Regions from separate parts of the Paenibacillus hexagrammi genome, predicted to be linked through region 1. Evidence: riboswitches for the same ligand, from Rfam matches in the RefSeq annotation. Region 1 holds a riboswitch; the other holds the start of a gene.
What was found. Region 1 has a riboswitch for thiamine pyrophosphate ahead of L0M14_RS26030 (ECF transporter S component). Riboswitches for the same ligand answer to the same signal wherever they lie in the genome.
Positions count from the first base shown of each region.

Region 1 (16,055 bases):
ACCTTTGTAAATATATGATTCTGACTTCTTCCATAACCCGCGGCGAGCTTCAATTGGCACAGTCCCTGCAAGTAGAAGGAATATGTCTGAAAGAAGCACTCCCCGAGGACCTGCTTTATGCAGTTGAGGTAGTCGCCCGTGGACGCAAGTATTACGACCCGGTCTTTATGGATACAATCATGGAGCAAGGCCCAGCCAATATGGAAACAGACCTTTCCGACCTGACACCTAAGGAGCTGGAAGTCTTACTAACCTTAGGTAAGGGCAGATCGAACAAAGAGATCGCAACCGAGCTTTATATCACCGAATTCACCGTTAAAAAGCATGTTAGCCAAATCCTTGCCAAGCTCCATTTAGCAGACCGCACTCAAGCAGCTCTTTATGCTTATTCCAAAGGCCTGGTCCAATTCGAGCTGCAACGCGAGGCCTAATATATGACGAAAGATCCGCGGAAGCCGCCGGATCTTTTTTTACCTACTTATAATTTCAAAGGCTTGGCAATGCGATACATCGGAAATAGGGAAACTGCAGCATAGCCTCTGACTGCACTAATATGAATTTGGCCGATCTGCGGATCCCGGCTATCAAGACTTGCACCTGGCGTACGATTGTCACCGGCTACAAAAATGTAATTATTCTTTATGGTTTGCTCTTCCATATCCTGCGATTTTCCAAACGTATATAGCTCTGGAAGCGGATTATCATTCACAAACACTACCCCGTCGCGGATTGCTATGCGATCACCTTCGACAGCTATCACACGTTTAACGATACTGTAATCCAATCGGCTATCCTTAATAACTACAACATCCCCGTACACAGGCTGGCTGTAAAACAACGGAATTTTATTTAATAGTACAATACTTGAATTTTGAAGTGTGGGATTCATCGAGTTTCCAGATACTCGGGTCAATCCGATCATATTATTAATAAGCATATAGGCTATTCCCAGAAGAACGAAAAACCTGATCCATCCCCATACCTCATTTTTTTCTTAACACCAGGAATTCCATTCTCCAGAGTTGCTTCCGTCATAGTCTGCTCTCCCTCTAAGTGTCATAAACTATTGTTCACCATATACGTCATCGGTCACAGCGGGAACCGTTTCTTCCTGCGTAGTCGGAGCTGTTTCAGAATATTCAGGGGTTCCCACAACAGGCGGCGATGTGATTGCATCCGCTGGTTTGCTGTCTTCAGCAGAAGCCGGATCCTGGGAAGGCTCGGCTGCACTGTTATCCTGAGATGGTGCCGGACCTGGAGGCACAGCTGCACCGCTATCTTGTGCAGGTCCCGCCGGTATGGCTCCAGGAGCTTGTCCCACCGTTACAGGAGTAGCAGGTGTAAACACAACAGCCGGAGGTACATATGTAGCAGCCAACGAATCCATAGCAGCTTTAGCGCTATTCTCAATTAACAAAAGCTTTTCCTCGATTTGTTGACGATCAACTTCTGTCTTTACATCCATTTTATCTACAAGCTCTTGCGCATATTGCTGAATCGCTTGGATGCGGAGCTGCTTCTGTTCTTCTGTAAATCCTTCCAGTTCTTGAGAGGATCTATTAAGTCGTTGCTGCAGTTCTTTCTTTAACATGTTTTTTTGCTTTTCTGTTTCGGACTTCATGGACTCGTCTAAGCTTTGTAAAATAATCTCCGTCTTCTTGTTGAACCAAGCATTCAAAGAAGCAGCAATATCTACATCTGCGTAAGAAACACTTGTTGTAGCAGCAACTATAGCGGTTAAAGAAACAAATCCAGCAACGATTTTTCTTTTTGACTTAAGATTCATAAATTTACCCTCCCTCATCCTTAATTAAAATAAGCTAGAAGGTCCGAGAGGACCTTCTATTAGATTTAACATCTTACCACAAACGTGTCCCGTCGATATCGTTTACAATGTTATCCAAATCTTTTAGAGCTTTATCTTCAAGAGACTTACCTTGATTTGTAATGGCATCTTTGTTTTGTTTTTCAAGATCATCAGCAAGCTTTTGAAGTTCAGCCTTCTTATCAATAACTTGTTTATCCAGGTTTGCCTTAATTTCAGTATCAGCAGTTTCTCTTTCTTTTTGAAGAAGATCTTTCAGTTCACCTTTTGTTTCTTCAATTTTCTTGTTTAAATCTTGAACTGCTTGAGTCTGAGCCGTAGCAACCGTTGTGTTCAGACCATTCAAGGAAGCAGCACCTTGCGCGGGAACATCTTTCTTAATGTTTGCTGTTCCAGTATCAGCAATCCCTTTAACAATACCGTTATTAATACCATTAGAAAACGCTACCGCTGAATCATACTCACCAGGCATATATGATTTTATGTCCTTTGACTTACTGTCCAATTGACTTGCGTATTGATCAACACTTTTTGTAATATTTCCAGTTACTCGGCTTGTCTCTGTGTCACCAGTTACTTTAACATTTGTTACAGCATTGCTGTCAATCGCAGCAGAATCTGATTTGAATTGAGCAGATTGATTTTTAACATAACCAGCCACATCACCGGCTATTAGACCTTTAGTAATTGTGGAAGCAGCAATATACCAATTTTGAAGTTGTCCTCCTGCATCTTTAGCTGCAAAAGCTGTCCCCATTCCTGCTACTAAACCTGTCGCAATAACACCAACTGCAATTTTGCTTTTCAAAGATTTCATTGTCGATCATTCTCCTTTAGATTTTTATATGTTTGAACTGTGTTCACGAGAAGTGAACCCATTAATCCCAAAACTGACTAATCCGCACAAGCCCTTTTCACGTAAAACCTCTTCAAAAAATTTACTGAACCATACTTGATGTCATCTCTTTAATCGACTTGTCAACCGTTTGATCAAGTTCAATATCGAACTGCTCACTAGTTTCTTTGACATATCGTTCAAATTGATTTTTGGCAGATTGAATTTTAAGTTGCTTACTCGCTTGTTCGATTTGGGCTTGATAGGAAGCATTGACTGTCTGAATACTACCTATCACTTGCATACCAGCTTCAAATTCAACCTTCTTCAATTTTCCATTTGTTCGTGAAATCATATCTTGAATAGCATCTTTCAGTTCCTTTACAGAATGGTTGGATTGCTGACGAATCAAGATACCTTTCGCACTGCTTATAGAATCATGAAGTTGTGCTTGATACCAGTTCTGCAGAACGTTCCCTGCGTCTGAGTACGCATATGCGGTACTCATGGTATAGAGTGTTGAAATCATCAATGAAGCGACAGCAACTTTACATTTCAGACGGTTCATTGTGTTCTCTCTACCTCCTCCACGCAACTCCCGCTTACAAAACCTAGTATACCTTCCGATACGTTTTGTGACATTGCCCCTTAGAGTAATCTTTGGCTGCTCCTATTGAGGGGGTTATGGTATACTTTCGTACCAGTCGCTCCCCCTCGGAAGCAGCACATACCAAAAAAGGTGCCCTGCCATCACTGGCAGAGCACCTTTTTTGCTTCTTTATCCAATCGTATAAAACTTCTCCAGCCGCTCCACGATCTCTTTTTCCGAATCGTCTACGACGGTTTGGTACTGAGGTTTATCCATTAATGCGGCGATTTGTTCCGGGAAGGTTTGCTCGATATCGCATTTTTCAATGGACTCGTTAAACTTCGCCGGATGAGCCGTTGCAAGCGTCACGCACACTTCGTCTTGCGGATTACGCTTCTCGTAAGCCGCGACACCGCAGGCGGTATGCGGGTCGAGCAAGTAGTCATTGTTCTTGTAGTAGCTGCTGATGGTTTGCAGGCACTCATCCCCGCTAACACCATGAGCCGCGAAGTCCTGCTGGACTTGGCCAAGCAGCTCCTCGCTGATGCGAATTTCGCCTTCAGCTTTAAACTGCGCCATATAGGAAGCAACCTTCTCCGCGTCTTCTCCAACCAGATAGTACAGGTAACGTTCAAAATTACTCGCCACCTGAATATCCATGGAAGGGCTGTAAGTGCTGACGAATTGTCCTGGCTTATAGACACCCTCTTGAATGAAGCGTTCCAGGATGTTGTTTTCGTTGGTTGCCAGGATCAGTTTGCCGACCGGCAATCCCATTCTTTTCGCTAAGTAGCCTGCAAAAATATCGCCAAAATTACCTGTTGGCACACTGAAGTTCACAGTTTGTGCGCTTGAAGCTCCAGCAACCTTGAAGTAAGCGTAGAAGTAATACACCGTCTGAGCCAAAATCCGCACAAAGTTGATCGAGTTGATGGCACGGAGGTGATATTTATTCTTGAACTCCACATCAGCAAACAGATCTTTAATAATTCTTTGGCAGTCGTCAAAGGTTCCCTTGACCGAAAGGTTGAGGACGTTCTCGTCATTGACAGTCGTCATTTGCAGCTCTTGCACTTTACTGACCTTCTGGTGAGGGTGCAGGATACAAATGCGGATGCCTTCCTTGCCTCTGACGCCTTCGATTGCCGAAGCGCCGGTGTCTCCGGATGTCGCACCCAGAATATGAATGATCGTATTCTTCTTCTTGGACACGTAGGAATACAGGTTGCCAAGGAACTGCAGCGCGATATCTTTAAAAGCAAACGTCGGGCCGTGGAACAGCTCCATCACGTGCATATTGTCCGTCACTTTGCGAACTGGAGTAACCTCGGGGTCACGGAAGGTCGCATAGCTGTCGCGAATCAGACTTTTCAAATCATCCTGAGGAATTTCATCGTTTGTGTAGAGCGAGAACACCTCATAGGCTAATTCCTGATAAGTCATGGAAGCCATTTGCTGCAATTTATCCTGCGGAATTTGCGGGATTTGCGCCGGAATCAAGAGTCCCCCGTCATCCGCCAGTCCCATCAACACGGTGTCGATGAACCCGATTTTTTCTACTTTGCCTCTAGTGCTTATAAACTCCATAGTCATCCCCTCATATGCATATTGAACCTATTATAACAGAAAAATGAAATCATCTCCGCAAAAGTAGAGTAAGACGGGGGATTACTCCCCCGGACTCCTCATCAAACCGTGCATGCGGATTTCCCGCACACGGCTTTCCTTCGTCAGTTCCCCATCTTCAGGAGTGAGTCGTCTTCACCCGTCACCGGATTGCAAATTTCACTGCTGAATTAGAAACGTGTGGTGAGTAAGTTTGTTAGAAATACCATCCCTGCTTCTTCCAATACTTTGTTTGGAATAAGCCGGTTTGAAACCGTAGACTTCTTTTTCCGCATAAAAGCTCGCACTCTCATGCGTGTCCATTCGTCTAGGCGTTGAAACTTTTTCTTTACGTTCCCAATCCCAAAATAGTTACCAAACCCGCGTGACACTTCATTTAGCTTCTTCATCATTTCGTTAAGGTTGTTACCTTGCTGCCTTCGGGTGATCTTGTGGACTTTCTCTTTGTACTTCTTCACTTTTGCGTCCGGCAAGATGAGATATTCTTTCCAGAAGTCAAATCCTAGAAAACGGAATCCTTCATCGAATTGCACCACTTTCGTTTTCTCTGGATGCATTCTCAGCTGAAGTTCCCCTTCTAAGATGGTTTTTGCCGTTTGGTATGCTTCTTCTGCTCGCTCCTTTGTTTTGCAAAGAATAACTGCATCATCTGCATATCTGACCACAGCAAACCCCTTCTCCTTCATACTCCAGTCGAAATGATTCAGATATAGATTCGCAAGTAATGGACTGATGACCCCGCCTTGTGGGGACCCGACTAACGTTTCATGGAACTGATCATCTTCCATGACTCCTGCGGTGAGCCATCCGCGAATGAGCGTCAGCACTTTACCGTCGGTTATTCGTTCACGAACCTTTTCCATCAGCAGTTCATGCGGAATTTCATCGAAAAAGGATATAATGTCGAGGTCTACCACATAGTCGTATCCGCCGCGCTTTGCTCGTCGAATCGTGTTTATTGCTTGATGCGCAGAGTATCCAGGTCGGAAGCCAAAGCTGTAGTAGTAGAAGTCTTGCTCAAAGATCGGCTCGATGATTTGACGTACAGCCTGCTGGCATACGCGATCTCGGATTGTGGGAATGCCTAACGGTCTTAACTTCCCGTTTTCCTTCTCGATGAAATGTCGCCTGACAGGGTCGGGTTTGTACCGATCTTGTTGCAGTAGCCTTTGGATTTCCTTTAGGTTGATGCCTATGTTCTTCTCGAACATACCAATGCTTACCCCATCAATTCCGCCACTTCCTTGATTCTTCTTTACTGCCAGCCAGGCTTCATTCAGATTGTCCATTTGATATATTTTGTCGATCAGGGAGTAGTATCGTCGTTTCGGTTTCATTGGTGTTTCACCACCTTTACCTGCTACTCACCAAGCTGATCTTGTTCGCGCTACAGATGATCGATTCCTTACTCGTTCTACCTCATGCAACCGCGTGTTAGAAAAAATTTTTTTTTCAATCGCTCCTGTTGCCTGAGGTGTACTCAGGTCGCCAGTTTGCCTCTATCCCCAAGCGCTATCTCGCTCTCGGCGGGACGCACCCTCTTGGTCATACCCTCTCTGGTTTAAGGCGCTTACGATCTCCACTCACTTGAACTCACAGTCTTTGACGAAGCACGTTCCCTTTGCCTCTGTCTTCCCTCTTTTGAAGTGGAAGCAGGTTATGCGACTAAGAATATTTTTTTCCCCACGCGCATACTCATCCGAGTTTTCCCCTCTAGACTGTTACCAGCTTTCATCGGCTCAGACTTATTCGCTACTACGGAACGATCCGCCATCTCGCAGTTCATCGATTTGGCTTTCCCCTTAGGGTTATACCTTGCCTACCTCACACGCGTTTGCGCAGAGGAAACTACGAGACTTCCCTCAGTTATCTGCACATTCTGTTCCATCCATCCTGACCCTAATCACGTAGATGAGCCTTGCAGGTCATATCCCTTTCGCGCTTTCCTGCAAGATATGCCTATGGCATAGATTTCCCCGTTTTTCCGGCGGGTCATCCAACATCTCCGCCACCTCTGGTTCACCGCATTCCGGGCTGGACTTTGCCTGCAGGCCCTTCGGATTCCCCCTCGCGAGAGACACCCTGCCAATCCTTCTCCTACTGGAGTTAGGACTTCTGCTTCGGCTACGGCACTTTAAAGGGTAAAGTTACCGAGTGGATTTGAACCACTTAGATTGTGCGACTGTGAGGCGCACGAAAAAGCCGATTCAGAGGAATCGGGGGAGAATGTTGATCAAGTTGGATCCATTACGAGCTTCAGTAGATTTTCTCCGAGTGCTGTTGACATTTTGTTATTGGATTGAAATAAGAGCCTTCTAAGGTGATAACAAAACTGTCAAAGGCACCCGCTACGCTTCTCCGAAAACTACGGAGCTCTTCATTCCAGTTAATCAACAGTCTCTCCAATTCAAATGAATCGGGCCTTCTTCTTCCGAGCATCAGCGAACGTCCGTAATTGCGGTGAAAGGCAGGACATGGCCGCATAGATACGAAAGTGTAAGCAGCAGTGCGATACTGAGCGCGTACCAGATATCGACCGGCGAATACCGGATATGGTAATAGTAAGTGCGCTGCTTGCCGACCGAGAAGCGTTTGGCTTCCATCGCAACGGCTGTCCGGTGGGCACGCCTGATGCTTTGGGCAAGCAAAGGGATCGAGTACATACGGAGCGTTGTGTACCAGCTGGTCAGAAGATTGCGCTTCTTACGGCCGCGGACTTTGAGCGCATGTCGCAAGGTTTGGAACTCTTCTATTAGAGTTGGAATCATCCGCAAAGCAGCCAGAAAGCTGTATGCATATTTAGGCGGAACCTTCCATTGCTGCATTAGCGAATAAAATAGGGCAACGGGCCGCGTCGTCAGACTGAACAAAAGACCAACAGATGCTACCTGCAGAGCACGAAAGCCCAGATGAATCCCCCGAAAGAAACTCTCCTCCGTAACATGAATGATGCCATATCGGAACCAGGTTGTCGTTCCCTCTCCGAACATCATCATGCCGGTAGCCGACGAGATAAAGATGAGCAGGAACGGTGACGTATAAAGCAGAATCCGCTTCATAGGATGGCCAGTTAGCAGCAGCAGGCACAGAATCGTCCCAGCCGTTAGGTACATCATGACATTAACATTGTGCGTAAACAAAACCATGGCAAACAAAGCAACGGAGGCAAGGAGCTTTACGCCGGGGTTCACCCGGTGCAGCCACGTTTCACGAAATGCAAAGCTCAGTTGCATAGCAGCACCTCCCCCTTCTCACTTTGCTCGAATTGCTCCAAGTATTGACCGGGAGTCAAGTCGGATACTTGGCCGCGCTGAACTTGCCACACCCGGTCCGCGAATCGCTGAATGATATGATGGTCATGCGTCACCATCATGATGGAGGTTCCTTCTTGCCTTAACTCCTCTAGCATCTCCAGCATATGAAACGTATTACGGGCATCCAGCCCGAAAGTAGGCTCGTCAAGAAGTAGGATGCGCTGCTTACGCACAAGAGCGGAGGCGACGCTTAGCCTGCGTTTTTGTCCCATAGAGAGTTGAAAGGGATGCCTGCTTCGGAGCTCAACCAGCTGATACTTTCGAAGCAGCTCTTCGACCTGCCCCTCTTGCCCCTCCTCCAAGGAATAGGCGATTTCCTCCTCTACCGACCCGGTCACGAATTGAAACTCCGGATTTTGAAATACAAAAGCGACGTGATCGGCGATGTCTGCTACTTTTTTACCACGGACTCCGGCAATCTCGCAAATGCCCTTCGTAGGAACAAGCCGCATCATGCCTAGGAGCAGTGAGCTTTTGCCTGCACCGTTATGTCCGGCAACGGCAACCCACTCCCTTGATCCAACGGTCAGCATGCCGGTCTCCAGCTTCACCTCGCCGCCGCGCAGCGCTTGAAAGCCGTCGAGAGTGATGAGCACCTCACGTTCGGAAGAAGGTGCAGCCGCTTCCTTGCAAATGTCTCCACGTTCCGTATCGTAATCCTCCCAAACTCCAGGATACCAAATGCCAAAGTCAATGAGTTCCTTCTTATAGGAAGCGAATACCGCTGCAGGCTCGCCATCCGCAAGGATTTCGCCATTTGACGTCAAAACAATAACCCGGTCGATCAGATCGAGAATGCCGTGTATCTTATGCTCGACGATGAGCAGCGTTTTGCCTTCGCTTGTTGCCCGAATGGTTTCCCACACCTGCTGCGTCCCTTCTTCATCCAGAAGCGCAGTCGGTTCGTCCAGGAAGAGCACTTCCGGCTCCAAGGCGAGGACGCTTGCAATAGCCAACCGCTGCTTCATCCCCTGCGATAAATTTTGAATCGGGGTGTGGATGTCTTCGAATTGAAGCCCGACCAGCTCCAGATAGTGCCGAATGAGTGCAGGCATTTGCTCGCGCGGCACTTGCATATTTTCCAAAACAAAGGCAATCTCTTCATCGACATAGGGCATGCAGAACTGCGTATCCGGGTCCTGAAATACATAGCCCCAGCGCTCCGGGGTACGGAGTTCCTCGGCTTTCATCGGGATCTCAATCACACTCGGCACCATCCCGCTCAGCACTTGCAGCAGTGTCGATTTACCACAGCCGCTTGGTCCGAGCAGAAGCACTTTTTCACCTGGTCTGAACGAAAAGGAAACCCCCTTGAATAACAGGGGGCGTCGTCTCCGGGATATTTGAGCCGCAAATCAGTCACGGCTGCTGCAACACGGGGGTTATAGTTGTCATACGATTACCTCAATTGATCGTAGTCTTTTTTGCGATGCAGGGCGAATGGCATTCAGAACGCCGGTGCGCTCGATAGCAGCCGCCAGGTAGTAGGCGATAAAGCCGGAAATCACGATACTTCCAATCAGTCGGAACCCGATGAACAAGCAGTAGTTCCAGAAGGTCATGGATTCAATGTATCCATAGTAAGCGTCAACGAATAAAGACAATATCGCGGAACCGATCGATGCAAGAACCACAACACCAACACTCGTTTTACGATAAAGGAATAATGCAAATATAAGTTCAGCGCCCAGGCCTTGCAGCAGTCCATAAACAAGTGTGGAAATTCCCCACTCCCCGCCAAAAAAAGTCTCAATCGTTGCAGCCGCAACCTCCGCCAAAACGGCTACCCACGGCTTGCGAATAACCAAAAATGCAAATGTTGCCGCGATGAACCACATTCCATAGCTCAGCTGCTCGGCGTGTAGACCAAGCGGTTGAATGATGTCATACATCGGCCCCCATATTTTATAAATAACTCCGAATACTGCAGCAATCACAATGGTAACCAGAATATCGGTCAGCTTTAAAGACTTGGATACAGCTTGTGAATTAGCCATCCTTCATCAACTTCCTTTCTTCCCCTTAGTATGTATAGATGTACACCTCAGCAAACACAAAAAAGCCCGCCGGGCATGCGGCAGGCATACATACCGCGCAAAAACAATCACGGCATCTACTCGTTGGCATTCCCAGGGATTCAATAGACAAAATAAAACCACCTATTGAATGGATCCGTAGGCGGTTGTTAGGTCTATAAGTGAATGGAAAAACACAAACACTTGTAGTTCATCATTTCTCTGCGCAGGCATTATCCTGATCAGATTAAACGGTCAGCGGCACACGCCCGCACTCTCAGCCTGACTTCATCAAGCTCCCGGATCGGCTATTCAGTTGTTTGCTATTGTGACTATATCACCAGAGATATGGAAATGCAATGATTTTTATTTCCACACTCAGCCGTTCCTCAGGAAGCTCTCATGGTTTCTTAAGTTCATACTCAGGGGAAATTCAGGAAAGGGGGCTAATATAAGTCTTGTAAACAACAACTCAACTAAAAAGGTGGTAATCATAATGAAAGCAATCAACAAAAAAATCCTAGCAGGCACAATCGCAGCATCCTTCGTACTTGGCGTTGGCTTCGTTGGTTCTTTACATAATCAAGCCTTCGCAGCAACAGACAGCACCAGCACTACTGCACAAACGCAAAAGACAGCAAAAAACGGCAGTTCATTCGGAGGCTTTGGAAACCATGGAGACCGTGGAGGACGTATGGGTGGCAGCAACCAAGGCGCTCCTGCCGGCAAAGGAATGGGCGGTATGCACGGCGGCAACCTACTAAAAGAAGCGGCTACAATTCTAGGCACAGATGAGAGCTCGCTCCAAACCTCGCTGCAAGGAGGCCAAACACTGTTGGATCTCGCGACAGCGGCAGGCCTGAGCGAAGATGATTTCGTGGCGAAGCTAGTTGCTGCAGAAACGACTTCCATTAACGCGCAGGTAACAGCAGGTACACTGACTCAGGACCAAGCGGATAAGCTTACTGCTGACCTAGCGACTCGCATCAAAAATCAGGTGGAGAATAAAGGCTTTGCCGGGAAAAATGGCGGATTCTCAGGTGCACCCGGCGCCTCTGGCGGCAAAGGAATGGGCGGCAGGAGCGGTGGCAATCTTTTGAAAGAAGCGGCTACCATCCTGGGTACTGATGAGAGCACACTTCAAACTTCACTGCAAGGCGGCCAATCACTGCTAGATCTCGCAACGGCAGCAGGCTTGAGTGAGGATGACTTCTTGGCGAAGCTCACAGCCGCAGAAACGGCTTCCATTAATGAGCAAGTCACGGCGGGTACACTAACACAAACTCAAGCTGATCAAATGATTTCTGATCTGTCCACTCGCCTGAAGCAGCGTATTGAAAACGCAGGAATTCAAGGAGGAAAAGACGGTCAGGGTCATGGAGGCAAAGGCTTTGGTTTTGGCGGATTTGAATCTCTAACAACGATTCTGGGCATTACACAGGATGAGCTCAAGACACAACTTGACGCCGGTAAATCGGTCGCTGAGGTTGCTTCCGCGCAAGGTATCAGCGAAGATGACTTGATCAGCAAGTTGAAGGACAGCATGAACGATAAGCTGAAGCAGTTTGTAGAAGATAAGCATCAGAAGCCTGCTGCTCCTGCTTCGGGCGCGGAAACCGGCGATAGCACAGCAGCAGTAAACTAGCAGCGCAACAGTGAACGAATAGCGCAGCTGTGAATGAATAGAAACGAAGCACCGTTCTTCTTCCGTTCCGGGAGAGAGCGGTGCTTTTTTTGTTTTCAATATTGAGCAGCGTTTCGTAAGAAAGTAGCAGAGTTTGTTGATAAAGCAGTGTTCACCTCTTGACTACTACTTCACATGGAAATCGCCATAATCAATGAGCATGATCCTATCATTTCTTTTCTTATATCGGATATTATGCCATCTGGGTTCTTTATTTTTCATATTGATGATATCGCCCGCTTCGATATCCAGCTTTTTAAATTCTTTATACAATTGGTATACCTTGCGCCTGTTCTCTGCGGTATCTGCAAGCATCCTACCGAACTTTTTCATGACAATCCATCCCTCTCCATACTCTTTGATCTCGGCCAAGTTTTGTTTGAGAGGCAATGGTACCCTTTCATAGATATCCGTTTCTTTTTGGCAGGATACAATGCCTTGTCTAATAATAGCGACCTTCAGAATGTAGCCGTTGCCAAGGTCATACACAATGCGGCGTGATCCACATCCAACTTCCTCAAAGGGCAGGTTCAATCCAGTCTTAGCGGCCTCTCTTTTATTCGCGGGGGCACTGTCTCTCCGCTTTATTTTTTTGATCCATTTATGAATGACAGACCGATATTCAGATTTTAAAATTGTATCAGTCATACGATCACCCTTTTATTCTTCCATTAACATATCATATGCAAATATGATCAAAGGGTATGGATGTTTGCAAATGGACGATACTACTATTTTGCTAATCTCTGAATTCAGCCGACTTTCAGTTTGCATTCATTTCTCTTTCAGCTTACGGCTATATACTGAGGTCATGAAAGATTTGGCAGGAGGAGCCCAACATGACCATTCGCAAAAAATTACTTACAGGCATTTCTGCAATTATGCTTTTGTTCGTCCTTACGATAGCCAGTACGACATTCTTGCAGATCAGGCTAGCGGATCTCACGAAGACAATGATTGCCAATAAGGACAAGCTGACCGACATCGAAAAGCTGCATTATCTGGCCCGCACCATTGACGACCGTGCCGCCAGGTACTTGCTCAGCAGCGACCAGGAATCCCTAACTGGATATGAAAATTCCCTTCAAGTCATGACAGATCAGCTCCAAACGATTCAAAATCAGGACCACGATGATACTGAATTACAAGCCATTAACGAATTTCAAGATAATTGGAAACAGTACTTAGCCAACAATGATGCCACCTTCGCTCTTCATAAGCAGGGTTCGATTGAAAAGGCACAATCCGCGTTCATTCAAAATCCCCTGGACAGCGTACTTGATCCTTTAATTACATACCGCTCCCAAATTACCGACAAGGTGGCGGACGAACAGCAAGAGCTCGATGCTAAGAATCAACTAGTCGCTACAATCAGTCCGATCATTACGGTCACAGCCATTCTGCTCGGCATCACTTTGGCACTCATGATTGCTAAAGGCATAGCCCGCCCGATTCAGCTTGTCTCCCGCCAGTTAAAAGAAATTGCCGAGGGTGAAGCCGACCTGACCAAAACCATCACGGTCCGCTCCAAGGATGAAGTGGGGGACCTGGCTGCATACTTCAACCAAATGCTCGGAAATCTGCGCAGCATGATTGAGCAAATCGGGGATTCGGCCGTTCACGTCTCAGCCTCCTCGGAACAGCTCAACAACGCTTCGGCGCAAGGACGGAAGAGCAGCGAACGAATGCACCACATTTTGTATGCTGTTGCGCAAGTTTCCCATAAGCAGGTTAGCGATCTGCGAAATAATCAAACGACCATTCATGAAATCTCTACGGGCATTCAGCAAGTTGCCGAGCACGTGCAGGAGGTCTCGCAAGCATCCACACAATCTTCTCAGTTTGCAGCCTCCGGGCATCATGCCATTCAGACAGCTGGCATTCAAATGAAATCAATCCAGCACTCCATTCGGGATTTATCCGATGTCATGCATGTATTCGCGAATCGTTCCAAAGAAATCGAACAAATCATCGCCGTAATTACAGAGATTGCCGCACAAACGAATTTGCTCGCGCTGAACGCTTCCATCGAAGCGGCTCGGGCAGGTGAACACGGCCGTGGATTTACTGTCGTAGCCAATGAGGTGAAGAAACTGGCCGATCAATCCAGTGGATCTGCCGGCCAAATTACACGGCTTGTCCGAGCCATTCAGAACGATACGGTATCGGCTCTACACTCCATGGAAACTAGCATGCACGAAGTCGCTGCGGGCGAAGCTATCCTTGCCGAGGCCGGACTTGCCTTCGGCTCCATTCAGCAATCGGTTGACGGCGTTGCATCCCAGGTGGAAGAGGTATCAGCTGCCGTGGAGCAAATTGCGGCCAGCTCACAGGAAATCGTCAACTCCATGTCACAGCTCGCACAAGTGTCGCTAGAATCCGCAGCGGATACCCAGTCGATCAGCGCATCCTCGGAATTCCAGGTGCGTTCCATGGATGAAATTTCGCAATCCGCTGCTGCCTTGTCTCAAATGTCCGAGCAGCTCCGCCGCATGGTACAGCGTTTTCGAGTATGATCCGACAGCTGGCAGCTCGCAACTCCACAAAGCAGTCACCGATACGTTCGCTCCATATAGCAGCCGAATCCTATGACTTGAAAATAAAGTCGTTACCATTATCAAGCGCTTCCCCGGCATCCTAAGCGGGAAGCGCTTTTTACCGTCTGCAGCCTGTATCATACCCTCTGATAGCAGCGAATATAGTCGATTACAAACTCAGTGGGATATTCAGGCTTTGCTGTTGATCCGCTCTCTTGCGGCGGGATCTCATATAGGTTCAGCATAAGCTGCATCGGGTACTGCGGAGATTGCTTAGAGCTATGGATGAGTTGGTTATCCAAATAAAATTCGACTCCATTCTCCGTCCAATCCACAGCGTACAGATGAAACTGGGTAGGGTCTATGGAAAAGGGCTTTTCGAAGAACTCATCTTGAATAGTGGGATCACCAAAAGGATGGATACCGAACCCTATGAGGCATCGATCCTCAGCAACATTCCAGCCTTTTAGCTCAAAAGGGCATATTTCAGCTGAACGATCAGGCTGATCCTCAAAGCCTATCATCCACAACGCACAGACATTATTGGGATTGCTTAATCCTTTGGCGCGAATTTCAAAATAACCGTACTGCTGAATAAATAGCTGTTCAGTTGCCTGCTCTTCGCGTACCCTACACTCTCCCGAGAAGTTATGCTGGCCCTGCTTGCTGCCTAAAGGACCGGAGAATACCCCCGTCTGAAGATTGCTGACTTTAACCCCTCCATTAAACTCCGGGCACCATGGCTGCTGATCCGCCTTAATCTGTAAAATAAGCTCACTGTCCTGAATTCTGTAAGAAGCGCAGGAATTCTTCCTGCTGCTCCATTGCGGCAAATAGTACGGCAGCCATTTAGCACGGTCTAGCTCAACATCATTAAAATCATCATGAAATGTCACGATATAGCCTGGTTTATCTAAATGATTTCTTGGGAAACTCTCTTCCATCCTCACACAACCCCTATTTATCTGGAATTTATTGTATATATCATAACACATTCCCTCTCGAAAGCAAGAACATTTGTTCGTTATTCATTTATGAAAGCACGAATCATCAGTTCCTTTGAACTCAACCGAGTGCAGATGATATTTTGCTAGCGGCTTACAATAAGAGCGAACAGCTCATCCGATTATTTGCGTACCGACTCCCTATCGGCCAAGTATGTCGTCGGCACCTCGCCGGTCAGCTTTTTAAATATGCGATAAAAATAAGAAGGGTCCGCGTAGCCGACAAACTCGGCGATTTCCGTTACATTTAGCGCCGAATGCCGGAGCATATAGATCGCTGTTTTGACACGCAGTGCGTGTACATAATCACTGATCGTTTGTCCGGTCAGCCCGCGAAACAGGGTAGCCGTATAGTTGGGCGAACGCCCTACCGCGGCGCCGAGCTCCTCCTTCGTTACCTGTTCGCGGTAATGGTCCTGCAGGTACTCTTTCATCTGAATCAGCAGCAGCTCCGTATGGCGCGTTCCCGCCCCTTGATCGCATTCCCTCTGCACGTGCACCAACACCTCTGCAAAAAGGGATTCACACATCACCTCATAGTAGGACTGCTTCTCCTGCCACTGGTCATGCATAGTGCGAAGCCTTTCCAGAATCAGTTCATATTTAGCGATCCTTCGGTATGTGAT
Region 1 is NZ_CP090978.1:5,688,221-5,704,275, forward strand. It holds gene L0M14_RS25985 (LuxR C-terminal-related transcriptional regulator) at 1-431, shown strand, start outside; gene lepB (signal peptidase I) at 479-937, opposite strand; gene L0M14_RS25995 (hypothetical protein) at 1,064-1,786, opposite strand; gene L0M14_RS26000 (coiled-coil domain-containing protein) at 1,860-2,642, opposite strand; gene L0M14_RS26005 (hypothetical protein) at 2,764-3,228, opposite strand; gene thrC (threonine synthase) at 3,439-4,836, opposite strand; gene ltrA (group II intron reverse transcriptase/maturase) at 5,046-6,212, opposite strand; gene L0M14_RS26020 (energy-coupling factor transporter transmembrane component T family protein) at 7,314-8,108, opposite strand; gene L0M14_RS26025 (ABC transporter ATP-binding protein) at 8,099-9,466, opposite strand; gene L0M14_RS26030 (ECF transporter S component) at 9,581-10,186, opposite strand; TPP riboswitch at 10,407-10,517, opposite strand; gene L0M14_RS26035 (hypothetical protein) at 10,701-11,849, shown strand; gene L0M14_RS26040 (hypothetical protein) at 12,015-12,536, opposite strand; gene L0M14_RS26045 (methyl-accepting chemotaxis protein) at 12,728-14,404, shown strand; gene L0M14_RS26050 (glycoside hydrolase family 16 protein) at 14,563-15,369, opposite strand; gene L0M14_RS26055 (helix-turn-helix transcriptional regulator) at 15,552-16,055, opposite strand, start outside.

Region 2 (16,055 bases), 1.4 Mb from region 1:
CGGATGGAAGCAGAGGGAGCGGAGTCCGAAGAAGAAGCGCTGCAGATGAAGCCGGAGGCTGGAGCGATTCAGCGGATGGAAGCAGAAGGAGCGGAGTCCGAAGAAGAAGCGCTGCAGATGAAGCCGGAGGCTGGAGGAATTCAGCGGATGGGCGGTGAGGAAGAGGAGCCGCTGCAGATGAAGTCATCGGGCGAAGGCTTTGATGCCGCGCCGGATATTGAATCGGATATTAAGTCGATGCAAGGAAGCGGCAGCAAGATGGACGGTCAGATCCAGGCGAAGATGGAGTCGGCGTTCGGGGCTGACTTTAGCGGCGTGAACATTCACACGGGTGGCAAGGCTAGCCAATTGACGGAATCACTTGGAGCCGAAGCTTTTGCCACGGGCAGCGATATATTCTTTCGAGCAGGCAATTACAATCCGGACAGCCGCGAGGGGCAAGAGCTGCTCGGGCATGAACTGACACACGTGATTCAGCAGCGGGGCGGCAGCTAGAAACGCAGCGCATCTCAGCGCGGGTGATATACAAAGGCAGTGGGAGATCTGGAGATACGCCCGCTGCCTTTCTTTAGTTCCTTTAGCTCGGCATCAGCTGCTCGATAACCGAGCCCCTTCACTAAGGACTTTACACTTTTGAGGGAGTGGGATGAGAAACTAGTTGGATGGCGAAGTCGTTGTATGAACATCTAGAATGGAGCGCGACCCAATGGCACAATTTCAACGGATTCATCGGAAAGAATCAGCAGCAGGCAAGGGGCTCGCAGGCCCCTCACAGCTTGCATCAACCAGCACACATTCAGCCGGCTCGAGCCACTCGCACGCACAGATGTTGATTCAAATGCAGCGAACCTTGGGGAACCGGGCTGTACAGGCCTATGCTGCGCAATTTATGGCGCTTCCTCGCTCCGCTCAAGCCCAAGTGCAGAGGAATCCCACCCCGCCGCCGGCACAGGAGGAGGATTCCGATACCGTTGAGGGACTATCGATCGCTTCAGATACCGTTAGCGAGAGCTTTGGCAAGCCTGCAGACGACTTGAAGGATGCTTATGATAAAAGCGGCGAAGAGAGCGTGGGACACAAGGCGGCCTCGATAGGCGCTGTTGGCAATACAGCAGACATGGCAGGCGGAATTCTCCAAATCATCAGCTCGATCAAAGAAACGTTATCGGTGTCGGAAGACACGGACCGAACGGTACATAATAAGAATTGGAATTATGCGGCACAAGGAGCGAGTATCGTCGATGGCGCAGGGAAGACTGTTAGCGGCGGAACGGGTCTGGTTGATAAAGCCGCCAAATCGAGCGGCAGTCTGGACGGAGTTGGGAAATCATCCGTGGCGAGCGACTACACAGGCTCCGTCGGCGATGCGATTTCGGGCGTGAAGAGCGCGGTATTGGCTGTAAAAGGCATTTATGATATGTACAGCAAATTTTCGGAAGACGGAGGCCTTAGCAAGGCGGACACGGCTAAAGGCATTATTGAAATTATCGGCAATGCGATCGAGTCGGCGCAGTCTGCGCTGAAAGCGGCGAAGAGTATCATGGAAATTATGGAAACGTCCACGGCAGCGCTGACTACGGTGATCCCGGGCGTGAGCATAGCGGTCAGCGGAGTGAAGATTGCGCTCAAGACCGTAGATGCCATAAAGGCCGGGCTGAACCGCTCGGCGATGACAGTTCTCAAGCGCAGCTTCAAGGAAAAGCACGCAAGCAAAGGCTTTATCAAAGCGAAGCGGTGGTTCGGAGGAAATGCAGGCGTAGACCAGACCAAGCTGGCGGCCCACAAACGGGATTTGGAGCTGCGTAAGAGTCAAGGAGATTCGGCAGCGGAAACCGAGCTTCAAGAGATCACCCAGTACGAGCTGGCTCGAGAAATGAAAGCCATCAATGTCAAACGCACGGATCGGGCCAGTCTGCAGATTGGAATTGAGCTGACCAAGATCGCTGGAGATGTTGCTACGCTTACGGGCGTAGGCGCTCAAGTGGGAACACCGCTGAAGATTGTTGCTGCGGGTGTAGGAGCGGCGATGCCGGCGGTTCGGACACTGAAGCAGATGGGAAGAGACCGGGCGGCTAAGCCGGGTGCCTGGGGGCTTACGAAAGCTGTATTTAATGCGGAGAAGTCAACCGAGAAGAAGAATGAGAAGCGTGGGGCGGATGCGCAGCAGCTGATGGATATGATCAGAGCTTTACCTCAATTGGATGCTTCCAAACCGGAGGTCGTGAAGCAGTATCAGCAAGCGCATCAATTTGTAAATGCTGCGGGAGTAAGTTTATTCGAGCTTGAGAAAGTGAAGAATGATCCTGATAAACTGAAAAAAGCCTGGTTGAGGCTATGGCGAAAAGGGAATAGGAGGCGGGCATATGCTGCCTGAAACAGCTCATGCGCGACATTTGGCGCAGCTCGGCGTTTTGAAAGATATACTGGAGGAGGCGGGACTAGCCACCAATCTGCTTGAAAAATCGGAAGCCATCCCCATCCATGTGCTGATGGCCGGATTCCAGGAGGATAAGAAAGGCAGAGACCGTTTCCTGCATCTAAGCTTCTTGCCCTTGGATGAAGAGGACATCCAGGCGATTCAGCTGCTGCAAGTTTACAGCACACTGCCGTTTCATTTGAAAGAGGGGCACAGGGAAGCCGTAAGCTCGGTTATGCTGGAAGTAAATACGAGACTGCCCATCGGACATTTTGGCGTCAATGAGCAAAACGAGCTGCATTATAGGTACGTCTACAGTATCTCCGCAGCCAATGGGCTGGTAGCCGACGAGATTCTGGAAATTTTGAGTATGTTCATTTATATGTGCGACATGTTTGCAGATCCTGTAGAGCTTGCTGCGTCGGGAGAAGCAAGCGCGGATCAGGTGATCCAATCGCTTCGGTAGTCCTGCAAGCATCTAGATTGAATACAAAGGACCATTCTACCCAGGAAGAAGTGGGAGAGAATGGTCCTTTTGTACAGCTTCAGGCTAAGTTCCACGCTGAGGAAGTTGTCCTTAAGAGTGAAGCTGCTAGTTCTGTTTGCGACGTTACGCGAGAGCTTCCGATTCCCGGGAGCCGTACCGCTTCCCGAGCAAATAACCGAACAAGGAGGCGAGAGACTGCTGGAACAGCATGCCGAGCACGACGGGGATAGCTACAGGCGCTGGAAAATAAGTAACGGCAAGAACGGCTCCTGCGCTAATATTCCGCATACCGCCGTTGAAGGTTAAGGCCACTGTGGTATCACGGTCCCAACGCAAGAGTACGGCAAGCAGCCATCCGAGCATATAACCGAAGAACGCAAGCAGAAGTACAATGGCGGCCATGCCGATTACTTTGCTGTTTAGATTTCGCAAGTAAGGCGAAACGACGGCTCCATTGATGGCCACCACAACGCCCATTGTTATTTTGGAGAAGGGCCCGAGTCGAGGTCCCCACTGCTCTTTAATCGTACCCTTCGTCCATTGATTAAGCAGCATACCTGCAAGTGAAGGCAGCACAATCATGAGGAATAAGCCTTGCATCATGCCCCATGTATCCATTTCGACCTTTGCCCCGATGAACGCTGATAGCGTGAAGGGTACGACAAACGGAGACAACACCGTATCAACAAGGATAATGGAAAGAGTAAGGACCGTGTTTCCGCGGTAGATGGCTACCCAGACGAAGCTGGTAATGCCGGTCGGGATTGCCGCAGCAAGCAGAAGTCCCGTAATCGTGAAGGAGTCACCCACATATACGACATGTCCGACGCCAAGCGCCAGCAGAGGCATCAGCACGTGCAGGATGATGAGTGTCATCACCAGCGGCAGCGGCTGAGTGATCACCTTTACAAACTCCTTGAAACTGGAGCCGATGCTGCCCGAGAATGTCATGAAAGCAAATAACCATGGAGACAGAAACGTATAAGCTGATAAATGGCTGCCTAGCAGGACGCCGATAAAGACACTGACAGGTGTGATTAAGGGCAGTATTTTTTCGAGCTTTTTGTTGAGCTGCGCTAGCATAAAACAGGACTTCCTTCCTAAAGTAACATTTGCTTCCTTGTGACTGCTTTGCTATCTTTAACAGTAGCAGTTTTGGCATATAGATTACCAGATAGATGAAATCAAAGCATAAGTCGTCATAATTTTTTTCGACAATGCTGTTTCGACACTCTTTTTGTTCAACATTTAGTATGATCAACACCAAGTAGCTTCATCAATATTATGATTAAAGGTGGAAGAGCAAGATGATGGATAGAAATCAGTCTCAATATGTTCATTCAAGAATTCAAATTATTTCTCAAAAACATGAGCGATTAATGAATCAACTGAACTTGAACATGGAAAGGATTGAGATTTCCAAACAGCAGCTATGCTTGAATAGAGAAAAGATGAATTTGCTAAGAGAGAAGATGCAGCATATCCGAGACATGCAGTCTTTCATCTCTAATTTGAATCTGGATGAAATCTATCAATACAACTGGATGACAAATTCGTGAAAATTTTATTTTCCCAGCGATTCCATAGCTTGATGTAAATGATCTATGATAAGATTGACATATAGATCCTTGCCGGCTTCCAATAGGCTGGGACGCAGAATCATCACAAGCTCTTTAACAGTGTCCAGAGCATGAAGCGCTTCTTTGATGGCCATTCTATTGTCCATTTGTGCCGATGCTTGACGCTGCGAAAGCGTGTTTACGAGGCCGAGCTCAGGTCTGTGAACGGCGGGCTTTTCGATACGTGAGATTTGTTCTCTCAGCTCATGAACCGCATACTCGATATTTTGCAAATGCGGTTGTTTCTCAACGAGTAAGAGATGGGCAGTTTTCTCGTCCTCCCACCGTTGGTAGACCTCAAACAAGGAGCAACGCTCCTGCAATGTCATGAAGTTAAGCTCAATCTGCATATTAGAGTAAGAAGGCTGCAGGAATTGTGCAGCCTTCTCCTTGCTTCCTATGTCTACTAATTCTAGCAAGCTGCTCGTCTGCGCGAATCGCTCCGTTGCGGCATGCGACTGCTCGATAATTCGGAATGAACGTTCAATTTTCATATATGGGACCGGAAGATAGTAAGCATCATTCATATACAGGTCACCCCCATGTTTGCCGTAATTGTTGCGTGGAGTTAGCTTCGAGCCAGCTGTGCAGCTCGTATAGGTCTTTAAAGATAACGGTCTTCTCTGATACATAAGGTTTTAAGTCAAGCACACTTGCCGCGCGTCCCCCAACCATGATCATAGGTTTATGCGAGAGATTCTCTAAAGCATGAATGTATTCTCGCAATTGCGGAACGTGATAGGCTAAGGCAACAGAAATACCGATGACTTGGGGCTTCCAATTCATGGCAGCAGACATAGCGTATTCAAGTGGTAGATTAGGTCCAAAGCACCGGGCGTCCCAATCGAATTCTTCGAAATAGGAAGAAATCATTTTAACGCCGAGCTCGTGCTGTTCACCTTCCACACATAGGAACATAGCTCGTTTTTGTCGGATTTTGGAAGTCCCTCCGATTAGCACCTTGTAGTTAGCGATTGCAAGATTGCAAAGAATGGATGCTAAATGCTCGTCCGCTACTGAAATGAGATTTTGCTCCCATAAGTAGCCGACATGCCTCATCGAGGAAGTAAGTAAGGAATCATAAATATATAAGCTGTTCTTTCCGGCATCGACATGCTGCCGCAGCAGTCGCCACATTTCTTGATGATTTCCCGTAAGCAGAAGCTCAGACAGTTGTTCAGAGGCTGAGTAAAACATGTGTGCTCCACCTTCAATTTATGATTTGTGTAAAAGCTCAAGCCGAGCTATAAAAGGAGATAATTGCTGTGACAACTAATAATGATAGCCTGCAGGATCATAGGGTTCCAGGCGTAACTACAAGCAGTCATCGACATTACGTCGTTGGTATCGGCGCTTCGGCGGGCGGTTTGGAAGCCCTCGAGCAGTTCTTTGATCATATGCATCCTTCTAGCGGCATGTCCTTCGTTGTCATACAGCATTTGTCTCCCCATTATAAAAGCTTTATGGCAGAGTTGCTAGCGGGACATACATCCATGGAGATTCTTGTAGCAGAAGATCAGATGAAGATTCATGAGAATTGCATCTACTTGATTCCGCCGAATAAGACGATGACATTGAATGATGGTAAGCTGCAACTTGCGGATCTGGTGCCAAACTCAGGGCTGAACATGCCGATCGATATGTTTTTTCATTCATTGGCTAAAGATTGTGGGAGCCAAGCCATAGGCGTCATTTTATCGGGAACCGGCAGTGACGGTTCTAAAGGTATTGCTGCAATTAAGGATGCAGGGGGCCTTGTCTTGGTCCAGGACGATACGACGGCTAAGTTCGACGGCATGCCTGTCAGCGCTAGGTTGACCGGTTTTGTGGATGCTGTGATGCCGCCGGAAGAAATGGCGCAGAAGCTGCTAGAAATCAGCCAAAGCTCGTCGATGTCGCAGCACATTCCCGTCGATTTTACTTCCACCAATCAAACGGATTTATATATTAAGCAAATTTTCGACATGATCAAGCAGTCCAGTGGGATCGATTTTAATTACTATAAGAGAAACAGCGTCTTTCGCCGTATCGAGAGACGTATGGTGCTTAGCAACATGCATAATTTGCCGGAATATACGGAGTTCTTGAGGCAAAATCATTCGGAGCAGACGGCCTTGCGCAAAGATTTACTGATTGGGGTCACCCAGTTCTTTCGTGATGAAGAAGCGTTCGCTATTATTCGGGACAAGGTGCTGCCGGCAATTTTTGAAGAGAAAAAACAGGATCTGGAGATTCGGGTTTGGATTGCGGGTTGTTCGACAGGAGAAGAAGCATATTCACTGGCTATTCTGTTGAAAGAATATATGATGCAGATGGACGAGCTGTATTCGATTAAAATTTTTGCAACCGATCTGGATAAAGATTCTATCGAATATGCTAGCACGGGGATCTATCCGGAAAGTGCTGTGAAGAACATGCCTGCCGATTTACGCAGCCGTTACTTTACGAAGGACGATGATACTTACAGAATCAATAAAGAGCTCCGTAAAATGATCGTATTCGCACCGCATAATATTACGAAGGATCCTCCATTCAGCAATTTGGATCTCATTACGTGCCGAAATATGCTGATCTATCTCACGCCGGAAATGCAGCGGAAAGTGCTGTCAATGTTCCATTTCGTGCTGAACTCCAAAGGCGTACTCTTTCTGGGACCAAGCGAAAGCATCGGAAGACTCACCAATCAGTTCGATTCGATTGACCGTAGGTGGAATATTTTTCAGCACAAACGAATGAAAGATGTGGTGTATACAGGCAATATGGAAGTTGCCTCTTCAGAGCCGCGAACGGTTAGATCCAATTACCGGCAAAATCCCAAACCATACCCGCATCTACTTGATGAGCCTAGCATAAAGCGGCCGGACGATGTGTACTCGACGTTTGTCGACGAGCATATGCCGCCCAGTATCGTCATTGATGAGAATAATGACATCATCCATTTAAGCGGAGATATCAACCCGTTCCTGTCACTGTCGAAGGGCAGACCTAGCTGGAATCTGTACAAAATGGTCGAGCCTCATCTATCGGTTGCGATTGCAACTGCCTTCCAAAAAGTGCGGAGAGAAAAAAGGCCCATCATTTATAAATCGCTAAGGCTTCGTGAGAAAGAGGATGGTGAATTCATCAATTTGACGGTGAAGCCGTTCTCTATGAAGAACAAGGAGTTTGAGAAGCTGGCTTTAGTCACGTTTGAGAGGGCCCAGAAGCGGGAAGATACCGTGATTGTGGCGGAGGAGCATTTTGACGTATCCAGCAATGTGAACCAGCGTGTGATTGAGCTGGAGATGGAGCTCCAAAGAGCCGAAGAAACGCTGCAGGCAACGGTAGAGGAACTGGAAACCTCGAATGAGGAGCTTCAAGCAACGAATGAAGAGCTTGTCGCGGCGAACGAGGAGCTGCAAAGCACGAACGAAGAGCTTCAATCGGTCAATGAAGAGCTGGTAACGGTAAATACGGAATACCAATACAAGATTCAGGAATTGACTGAGCTCAATAATGACATGAACAACTTTCTGGTCAGCACGAAAATCGGTACGATTTTTTTGGATAAGAACATGTGTATTCGTAGATTTACACCTGCTATTACCAAGGAAATTAACCTGCTGGATGTGGACTACGGCCGTCCGATCAGTCATATTTCGCATAATTTTAAATACGAGAATTTGGTCAAGGAATCCAAGAAGGTGCTCAAGACATTGACGCCTGTTGAAAAAGAGGTTCAGAGCAATTCCGGCAAATGGTACAGCATGCGGATCCTGCCCTACCGGACAGCGGATAACTTCATCAGCGGGATTGTACTGACATTTGTTGAAATCACAGAACTGAAATTAGCGAATACTGAATTGGTTAAGCTCTCCTATGCGGTGGAGCAAAGCCCGAGCATCTCTATTATCGCCGATCTGGAAGGCCGCATCGAGTACGTCAACCCGTACTTTACTTCATTAACCGGGTTTGTGCTGGAAGATGTCATGGGCCGGAACCTGCGGTTTCTCAATACATGGGAAAGTGAGGGTCATCCCCAGTACAGGGAAATATGGGATACGGTTACTTCCGGACATACATGGACGGGAGAACTGGAAAGCAGGAAGAAGAACGGGGAAGTGTTCTGGGAAGCGGTACGGATTGTACCGATCAAGAACAAGAAAGGAAAGACGGTTCATTATCTGAAGGTTGCCGAGGATATTACGGATAAACGAACGACAGAGGAGCTGCTTCGGAAGTCCGAGATGCTATCTGCTGTAGGGCAGCTGGCAGCTGGTATTGCTCACGAGATTCGCAATCCGTTAACGGCTCTGAAGGGCTTTACGAAGCTGCTGACATCAGGCAAGCATAACGACAGCTATATCCGGGTCATGTCGGATGAGCTCAACCGAATCGAAGAGATTGTCAGCGAGCTGCTGGTACTGGCCAAGCCTCAGTTGCTGGAATATTCACCGAAATTTATTGAAGACATTATGAAAGACGTCATTATGCTGCTTGACACGCAGGCGATTATGAACAGTGTTGAGATTCAGTTTGAAGGCTCCGGCTGTTTAGTCAATTGTGTGGAGAACCAGATCAAGCAGGTTTTTATTAATATTTTGAAAAATGCTATTGAGGCCATGCCATCCGGCGGCATCATCAACGTGAACATTCGTAAGGAACAGGATGAGCGAGTGACAGTTACGGTGGTGGATAGTGGCACAGGTATTCCGGAGGACAAGCTTCCTAAGCTGGGTGAGCCATTCTACTCAACGAAGGAAAAAGGAACCGGACTAGGACTTATGGTCAGCTATAAAATCATCGAAAACCATATGGGCACAATCGCATATGCCAGTAAGCAAGGCGTCGGTACTACCGTGACGATTGTATTGCCGCTGCACGCCCAGGCCTAATAAACCTATTTTCAATCTGCTATTGTCGTGATATGATTAGTAACAATTGTATATAAGAACCAATCCCTAGGGGCGCCGAAAGGCTGAGACAGAGTCATCTGAACCCTTTGAACCTGAACTGGGTCATACCAGCGGAGGAAAGTGGACGTTTTCGAATCGGAGCAGCATATGAATGTGTAAGTGCAGCGTAACGACAACCACTTTTCTTAGGAGAAGTGGTTTTTTTGTTTGCTTGAAAAAAACTTCTAACATTGGATACAAACCTGTAAAAGGCGTCCGCTAGGCTTCTTAGTGAGCTAGTGAGCCCTCTATCGACCTTAGATAACGAAATAAGTTATTCTTATGAATTTTTGGCTGGGAGGTGAGAAGGTATGTCTGGTTATGAGCTGCATGTCATTACAACTGGCGGGCAGGACTGGGACACGGTGACCTCCATTGTCGCCCATATCTGGCCTTATGTGACAGCTCTCCACATTCGGGAGAAGAAGCGGAACATCGAGGATATCACACAGGGGATACAGCGTCTTCTAGATGCAGGCGTACCTCCCGAAAAGCTGTATCTCAACGGACATCCATCGTTGGTGTCGGAAATGAGATTAGGCGGTGTGCATCTGCCAGGAGACTCGGAGTTGAGTTCAATTGTACGTTCGTATGCTCCGAGGCTGAAACGTGTGGGCTGCTCGGTACATAGTCCGGAGGAAGCAAGAAGCAGAGCTGTAGAAGGGGCGGATTATGTCCTGTTCGGACACATCTACAGCACAAGTTCCAAACAAGGCTTAGCCCCAAGAGGGCTTGAGGCTTTGCGTGAAACGGCTGCCGGTTGCACGGCTCCAGTCATTGCCATTGGAGGGATTCAGCCGGAGCGGGTTGGTGAGGTTTTGACCGCTGGTGCTGCAGGGGTCGCTGTGATGAGTGGAATTATGGAGGCAAAGAATCCAGTGGATGCGGTACAGCGCTTTGCCGCAGTGCTGGGGAGAAGTGATGCATGTGATTGACCATCGTCATGCGATTGCTGGCACTGAGGGCAGGAAAAGGAGCTTCGAGCGATGACGAAAGAACGGACGTGATGGAAGAACAGGGACTGGTCTTCATGAAGGGGGAACCGAGGTATGTACAACAAACAAATGCATGAAGTCATTGTCGTCGGCGGTGGTGTGATTGGCTGCTCCATCGCCTATGAGCTGGCGAAGAAAGGGCAGCGTGTCATCCTGCTCGAGCGAGGGCGAATTGGGCAAGAGGCAACGCAAGCTGCCGCAGGAATGCTGGGGGCGCAATCCGAAATGGAGGATGTAGGCCCATTGTTTCAATGGTCGAGAATCAGCCGGAGTTTATTCCCGCGCCTCTCCGAGGAACTGAAGGAGGTCACCGGCATCGATATGGGCTTGAACCGAGAGGGGCTGCTCCACATAGCGCTTAACGATGAGCAGCGTCATGAGCTGATCCGGCGCGAGCGATTACATAGCAGCGTTAGAGCGAGAGCTGAGTGGCTCTCAGCAAAGGAAGCGGCTCAATTAGAGCCTCAGCTAGGCGAAGACTTGCTTGGCGCCCTATATCTTCCGGATGACGGTCAAGTGGATGCACCGCTTTTAGGGCAGGCGCTGGCTAAGGCGGCGTCGATTCGGGGAGTGGAGCTTCGAGAATACATGCAGGTGCTGGGCCTTCTTACAGAGGGAGAGAAAGTACTCGGTGTCATGACCTCTGACGGTCCGATCTATGGTAATCAGGTTATTGTTGCTGCCGGAACGTGGAGCAGTCAGCTATTATCCGGGATCGGAGTGGAACTGCCGATGTATCCCGTTAAGGGAGAGTGTTTTTCCGTGCTGGAACGAAGTCCTCGGCTGCGTAAAACACTATTCACGCATGGCTGCTACATCGTGCCGAAGGCGGGCGGCCGTCTGGTTGTTGGGGCGACGATGGTACCGGGCAGCTATGACCGCAAAGTGACGGTAGCCGGCTTAGCTCAGTTGATGGAACGAGCGGCAGGGCTGGTGCCGTCCATTGCTGAAGCGGAATGGGAAAAAGCATGGACCGGTCTCCGCCCGCAGACAGCGGATGGCTTGCCCTACATAGGTGCCATACCCGGGATCGAAGGGCTTTATGCGGCGACAGGCCATTACCGCAATGGTATTTTGCTTAGCCCGATCACTGGACGGGTGATGGCAGACCTGGTTTCAGGAGGCAGCGGCGCGGAGATTTTTAGCAGTGATGAGCAAGCAGCGCAAAAAGAGACGATACTCGGAGGCTCGGGCGGTCGAGACGGAGCGGAGTCGAGGCATGGAAGTACGGGCGATCGGGCAGAAGCGGAGTCGAGGCATGAGGGCTCAGAAGACCGAGCAGTAATGGAGTCGAGGCATGGAGGTACAGGAGAACGAGTTGGAGCCGGGTCGGGGCATGAATGGTCCGGCGATCAAGCCGGAACCGAAGCCACCATGGAGGTATGGAAAGCCTTTTGTCCAAGCAGAAGGCTTGTAACGGACCAGCTGCTTGGGGAGAAGCGGCATTCTGAAAAGGAGTTGATCACTATTGAAATTGCACATTAACGGTCAGTCGGTTGAGGTTCCTGATTCGATCACAACAGTCACAGAGCTTTTGGCTCATTTTGATTTGGCTGACAAGATGCTGGTTGTTGAACTGAACCAGGCTATTTTGCAAAAAAGAAGAACATGAGCAAGCGCAAATTACAGCAGGCAGTAAAATTGAAATCGTTCATTTTGTTGGAGGGGGATAAACTCATGTTAAAAATTGGCCATTATGAATTCGAATCACGTTTACTTCTAGGAACTGGTAAATTCCCGGATTTCCACATTCAAAAGGAAGCTGTTGATGTCAGCGGGTCGCAAATTCTGACCTTTGCGGTTAGAAGAATGAATATTTTTGAAGCCAGCCAGCCGAACTTCTTGTCTATGCTGGATGTGAGCAAGTTCACGCTGCTGCCCAACACAGCGGGCGCTAAAACAGCAGAGGAAGCGGTGCGCATTGCCAAGCTGGCTAAGGCATCCGGTCTTTGCGACATGATCAAGGTTGAAGTAATTGGCGACGAAAAGACGCTGCTTCCCGATCCGGTTGAGACCTTAAAAGCATCAGAAATGCTGCTGGAAGAAGGCTTTATCGTGCTGCCTTATACGTCGGACGATGTGCTGCTCGCCAAGCGTTTGCAGGACCTAGGCGTTCATGCCATTATGCCGGGGGCTTCGCCGATCGGCACAGGCCTTGGCATCGTGAATCCGCTCAATTTAAGCTTTATTATTGAGCAAGCGCGCGTGCCGGTGATCGTGGATGCCGGAATCGGAGCTCCTTCGGATGCGGCTATGGCGATGGAGATGGGAGCGGACGGCGTCCTGCTCAATACGGCAGTTTCAGGAGCGAAGGACCCTGTGAAAATGGCGCTTGCCATGAAGCTTGCGATTGAAGCGGGTCGCGCGGGCTTTGAAGCTGGACGCATTCCAAAGAAGCGTTATGCATCGGCGAGCAGCCCGATGGAAGGCTTCAGCCGGGTGTAGACAAGGCAAGAGAGGAATCTGCTCCGTTCCTATTTTGACGACCTATGATGTACGTAACAGAGTCAGAATCCAGGATTTGCAACAAGTGAATTAGGCTGCATGTTGGAGGTAGCAGTTTCAATAAGAGATGTCCCATTATGGGCAAAAAAGGGGCGCTGCTGTCGGTTGCTCCGCATCAGCGGCTTTGATGAAATAGAGGAGAGTGACTCATGTGGCTGTCGTATCCAAAGCTTTAACGATCGCCGGCTCAGACAGCGGAGGGGGAGCCGGCATTCAAGCCGATCTCAAGACGTTCCAGGAGCTTGGCGCATACGGAATGTCCGTCATTACGGCTGTCACGGCACAGAACACCTTGGGTGTTCAGGGCGTCTACCCCATGGATGTTGAGGCGGTAGAACGCCAATTAGCATCCATTGGAGAGGATTTGACGCCGGATGCCGTCAAGACTGGTATGCTGTTCAGCGGGGATATCATCCGCACGGCGGCGGCTGCCATCCAGCGCTACGGCTGGAAGCAGCTTGTCGTAGACCCGGTGATGATCGCCAAAGGGGCGCTTCCCTGCTGCAGCAGGAAGCGATCGACACAATGCTTAGTGTGCTGCTGCCGCTGGCCATGGTTGTTACACCGAACATCCCGGAAGCGGAGGCGCTAAGCGGGATGTCAATCACGGATGCGGCATCACGTAAGCAGGCCGCTATCCGGATCCGGCAGTACGGCTGCCGGAATGTCATGATCAAGGGCGGCCACGATACGGAGGATGCCGAATATGCAACGGATCTTCTATACGACGGCGAGACGTTCACCGAATTCAAGTCCCGCCGCATTGCGACCCGTCATACACACGGAACGGGCTGCACGTTTGCCTCGGCGGTCACGGCAGGATTGGCGCAGGGCAAAACCATCCATGCGGCGATTGAGACCGCGAAGAGCTACATACAAGCGGCTATTGAAGAGCCGCTGAACATTGGTGCGGGCCATGGACCGACCAATCACTGGGCTTATGGCAGGAAGCTGAAACTGGCGCAAGAGCAGGAACATGGGCAAGAGGATGAACATGAGAAATGAGCAAGAGCATGGGCGGCAGGAGCAGGATGGGGCAAACTCAAGATTGGGAAATGCCCTTGAGCTTACAGGAGGTACGCTATGAAATTACATACTGATCAGCTGCGCGAAGCGCTGCAGCTGTATCTCGTCATGGGCAGCCCGAATTGTGCGGGGGCTGACCCTGTGGAGGTCCTGAAGGCCGCTATCGACGGCGGCATTACGATGTTTCAATACCGCGAGAAGGGCGCCGGAGCTCTGACCGGCGCCGCCAGTCTCGCGCTTGGCGCACAGCTGCGCGAGCTGTGCGCGAGGCACGCCATCCCTTTCATCGTGAACGATGATGTCGGGATGGCGGAAGCGCTCGAGGCCGACGGTATTCACGTCGGCCAGGAGGATACCGCCGCCGAAGAGGTGAGGCGGCGGTTCCCTGGCAAGATTGTGGGCATCTCCGCCCACAATCTTGCCGAAGCGCAGTCGGCGCTGGCCGCAGGCGCCGACTACCTGGGCGTCGGGCCCATGTATGCGACGCGCACCAAGCTGGATGCGCGGGAGGTGCAAGGGCCCGAAGGGCTCGTGCGGATGCGCGAAGGCGGCATCCGGCTGCCGCTTGTCGGCATCGGCGGAATCGATGCCGCAGGGGCCGCAGCCGTCCTGCGTGGAGGAGCGGACGGCATTGCCGTAGTGAGCGCGATTACGCAGGCGCGCTCCCCGAGGGAAGCTGCGGCGGAGCTGCGAGAGATTGTCAATATGATCAAATAGGGTAAGCTTAACCATTTTTTCAAAAAAGGCTGCTGATGCTCGTAATGCTTGTTAGTTTCACAGGGCGGAGGCATTAAAACTATAGTGAGACTATTGTATAGGTAAGTTACGAGCTCAGCAGTTTTTGAAGAATTGCGGCGGGGTCGGCTGTGACAGTTTGTTCTAGCTAAAGGGCAGATGCACGGCAAGTCTCGAGTTGCGGTCAGTTTGTCGATAAAGTGGGGTCGATTACAAGCTTCCACAGCTTTTCTCCGATCACCAGCTCACCATTCCCCCTATATCGACAGTCTCACCTCAGACTGCTGCTAACGGGCTAGTGAAAGGCCGCTTATTTTTCAGAGAGAGAACCGCCAACAATTTTAATTTCACAACAAATGGAGGGATTTATAATGACATCCATATCAGGCACAGAGAACAAGGAAATCCAGTTGGGGACGGCAGCGTTCCCCGGAAGCCGCAAGGTTTACGTGCAAGGCTCTAGGCCTGATATCCAGGTTCCCATGAGAGAAATCGCGCTTGGTTCTTCGACCGATATGTTAGGGCGGGAAGTGGAGAATGAGCCGGTCCGTGTCTATGACACAAGTGGTGCATATACCGACAATGAGCAGTGTACGAACATTCGTCAAGGACTGCCGGCTAACCGTCTGACGTGGATTGAGGAACGCGGCGACGTGGAATCGTATGAAGGCCGCGAGGTGAAGCCTGAGGATAATGGGCTTGCTTCCGATAATGCCAAAGGCGCGGCAGAAGTATTCCCAGGCCTACACCGCAGACCTTTGCGGGCTAAACCGGGCTGCAACGTGACCCAAATGCATTATGCCCGAAAAGGAATTGTCACACCGGAGATGGAATACATCGCCATCCGAGAGAATGTGAAGCCGGAATTCGTTCGGGACGAAGTAGCCCGCGGGCGTGCCATTATCCCTTCTAACATTAATCATCCGGAGAGCGAGCCGATGATCATCGGGCGCAACTTCTTGGTTAAGATCAATGCCAATATCGGCAATTCCGCCGTCGCTTCTTCCATTGAGGAAGAAGTGGAGAAGATGACTTGGGCGACCCGCTGGGGCGCAGATACGATTATGGATTTATCGACCGGCAAAAACATACATACAACACGCGAATGGATTGTTCGCAACTCTCCCGTACCTGTAGGGACAGTTCCGCTCTACCAGGCTCTTGAGAAAGTGAACGGCAAAGCAGAGGACCTTTCATGGGAAGTATACAGGGATACGCTCATTGAGCAGGCGGAGCAGGGCGTGAGCTATTTTACCATTCATGCGGGTGTGCTGCTGCGTTACATCCCCATGACCGCCGGACGGGTTACAGGGATTGTGTCTCGTGGTGGTTCCATTA
Region 2 is NZ_CP090978.1:535,425-551,479, forward strand. It holds gene L0M14_RS02395 (eCIS core domain-containing protein) at 1-495, shown strand, start outside; gene L0M14_RS02400 (hypothetical protein) at 707-2,374, shown strand; gene L0M14_RS02405 (YbjN domain-containing protein) at 2,364-2,882, shown strand; gene L0M14_RS02410 (bile acid:sodium symporter family protein) at 3,027-3,986, opposite strand; gene L0M14_RS02415 (hypothetical protein) at 4,211-4,462, shown strand; gene L0M14_RS02420 (hypothetical protein) at 4,468-5,049, opposite strand; gene L0M14_RS02425 (cobalamin B12-binding domain-containing protein) at 5,057-5,719, opposite strand; gene L0M14_RS02430 (CheR family methyltransferase) at 5,788-9,396, shown strand; TPP riboswitch at 9,455-9,553, shown strand; gene L0M14_RS02435 (thiamine phosphate synthase) at 9,768-10,391, shown strand; gene thiO (glycine oxidase ThiO) at 10,506-11,936, shown strand; gene thiS (sulfur carrier protein ThiS) at 11,920-12,063, shown strand; gene L0M14_RS02450 (thiazole synthase) at 12,129-12,896, shown strand; partial or broken gene thiD (bifunctional hydroxymethylpyrimidine kinase/phosphomethylpyrimidine kinase) at 13,108-13,961, shown strand; gene thiE (thiamine phosphate synthase) at 14,040-14,699, shown strand; gene thiC (phosphomethylpyrimidine synthase ThiC) at 15,089-16,055, shown strand, end outside.
Region 2: another riboswitch for thiamine pyrophosphate. It lies ahead of L0M14_RS02435 (thiamine phosphate synthase); the one in region 1 lies ahead of L0M14_RS26030 (ECF transporter S component).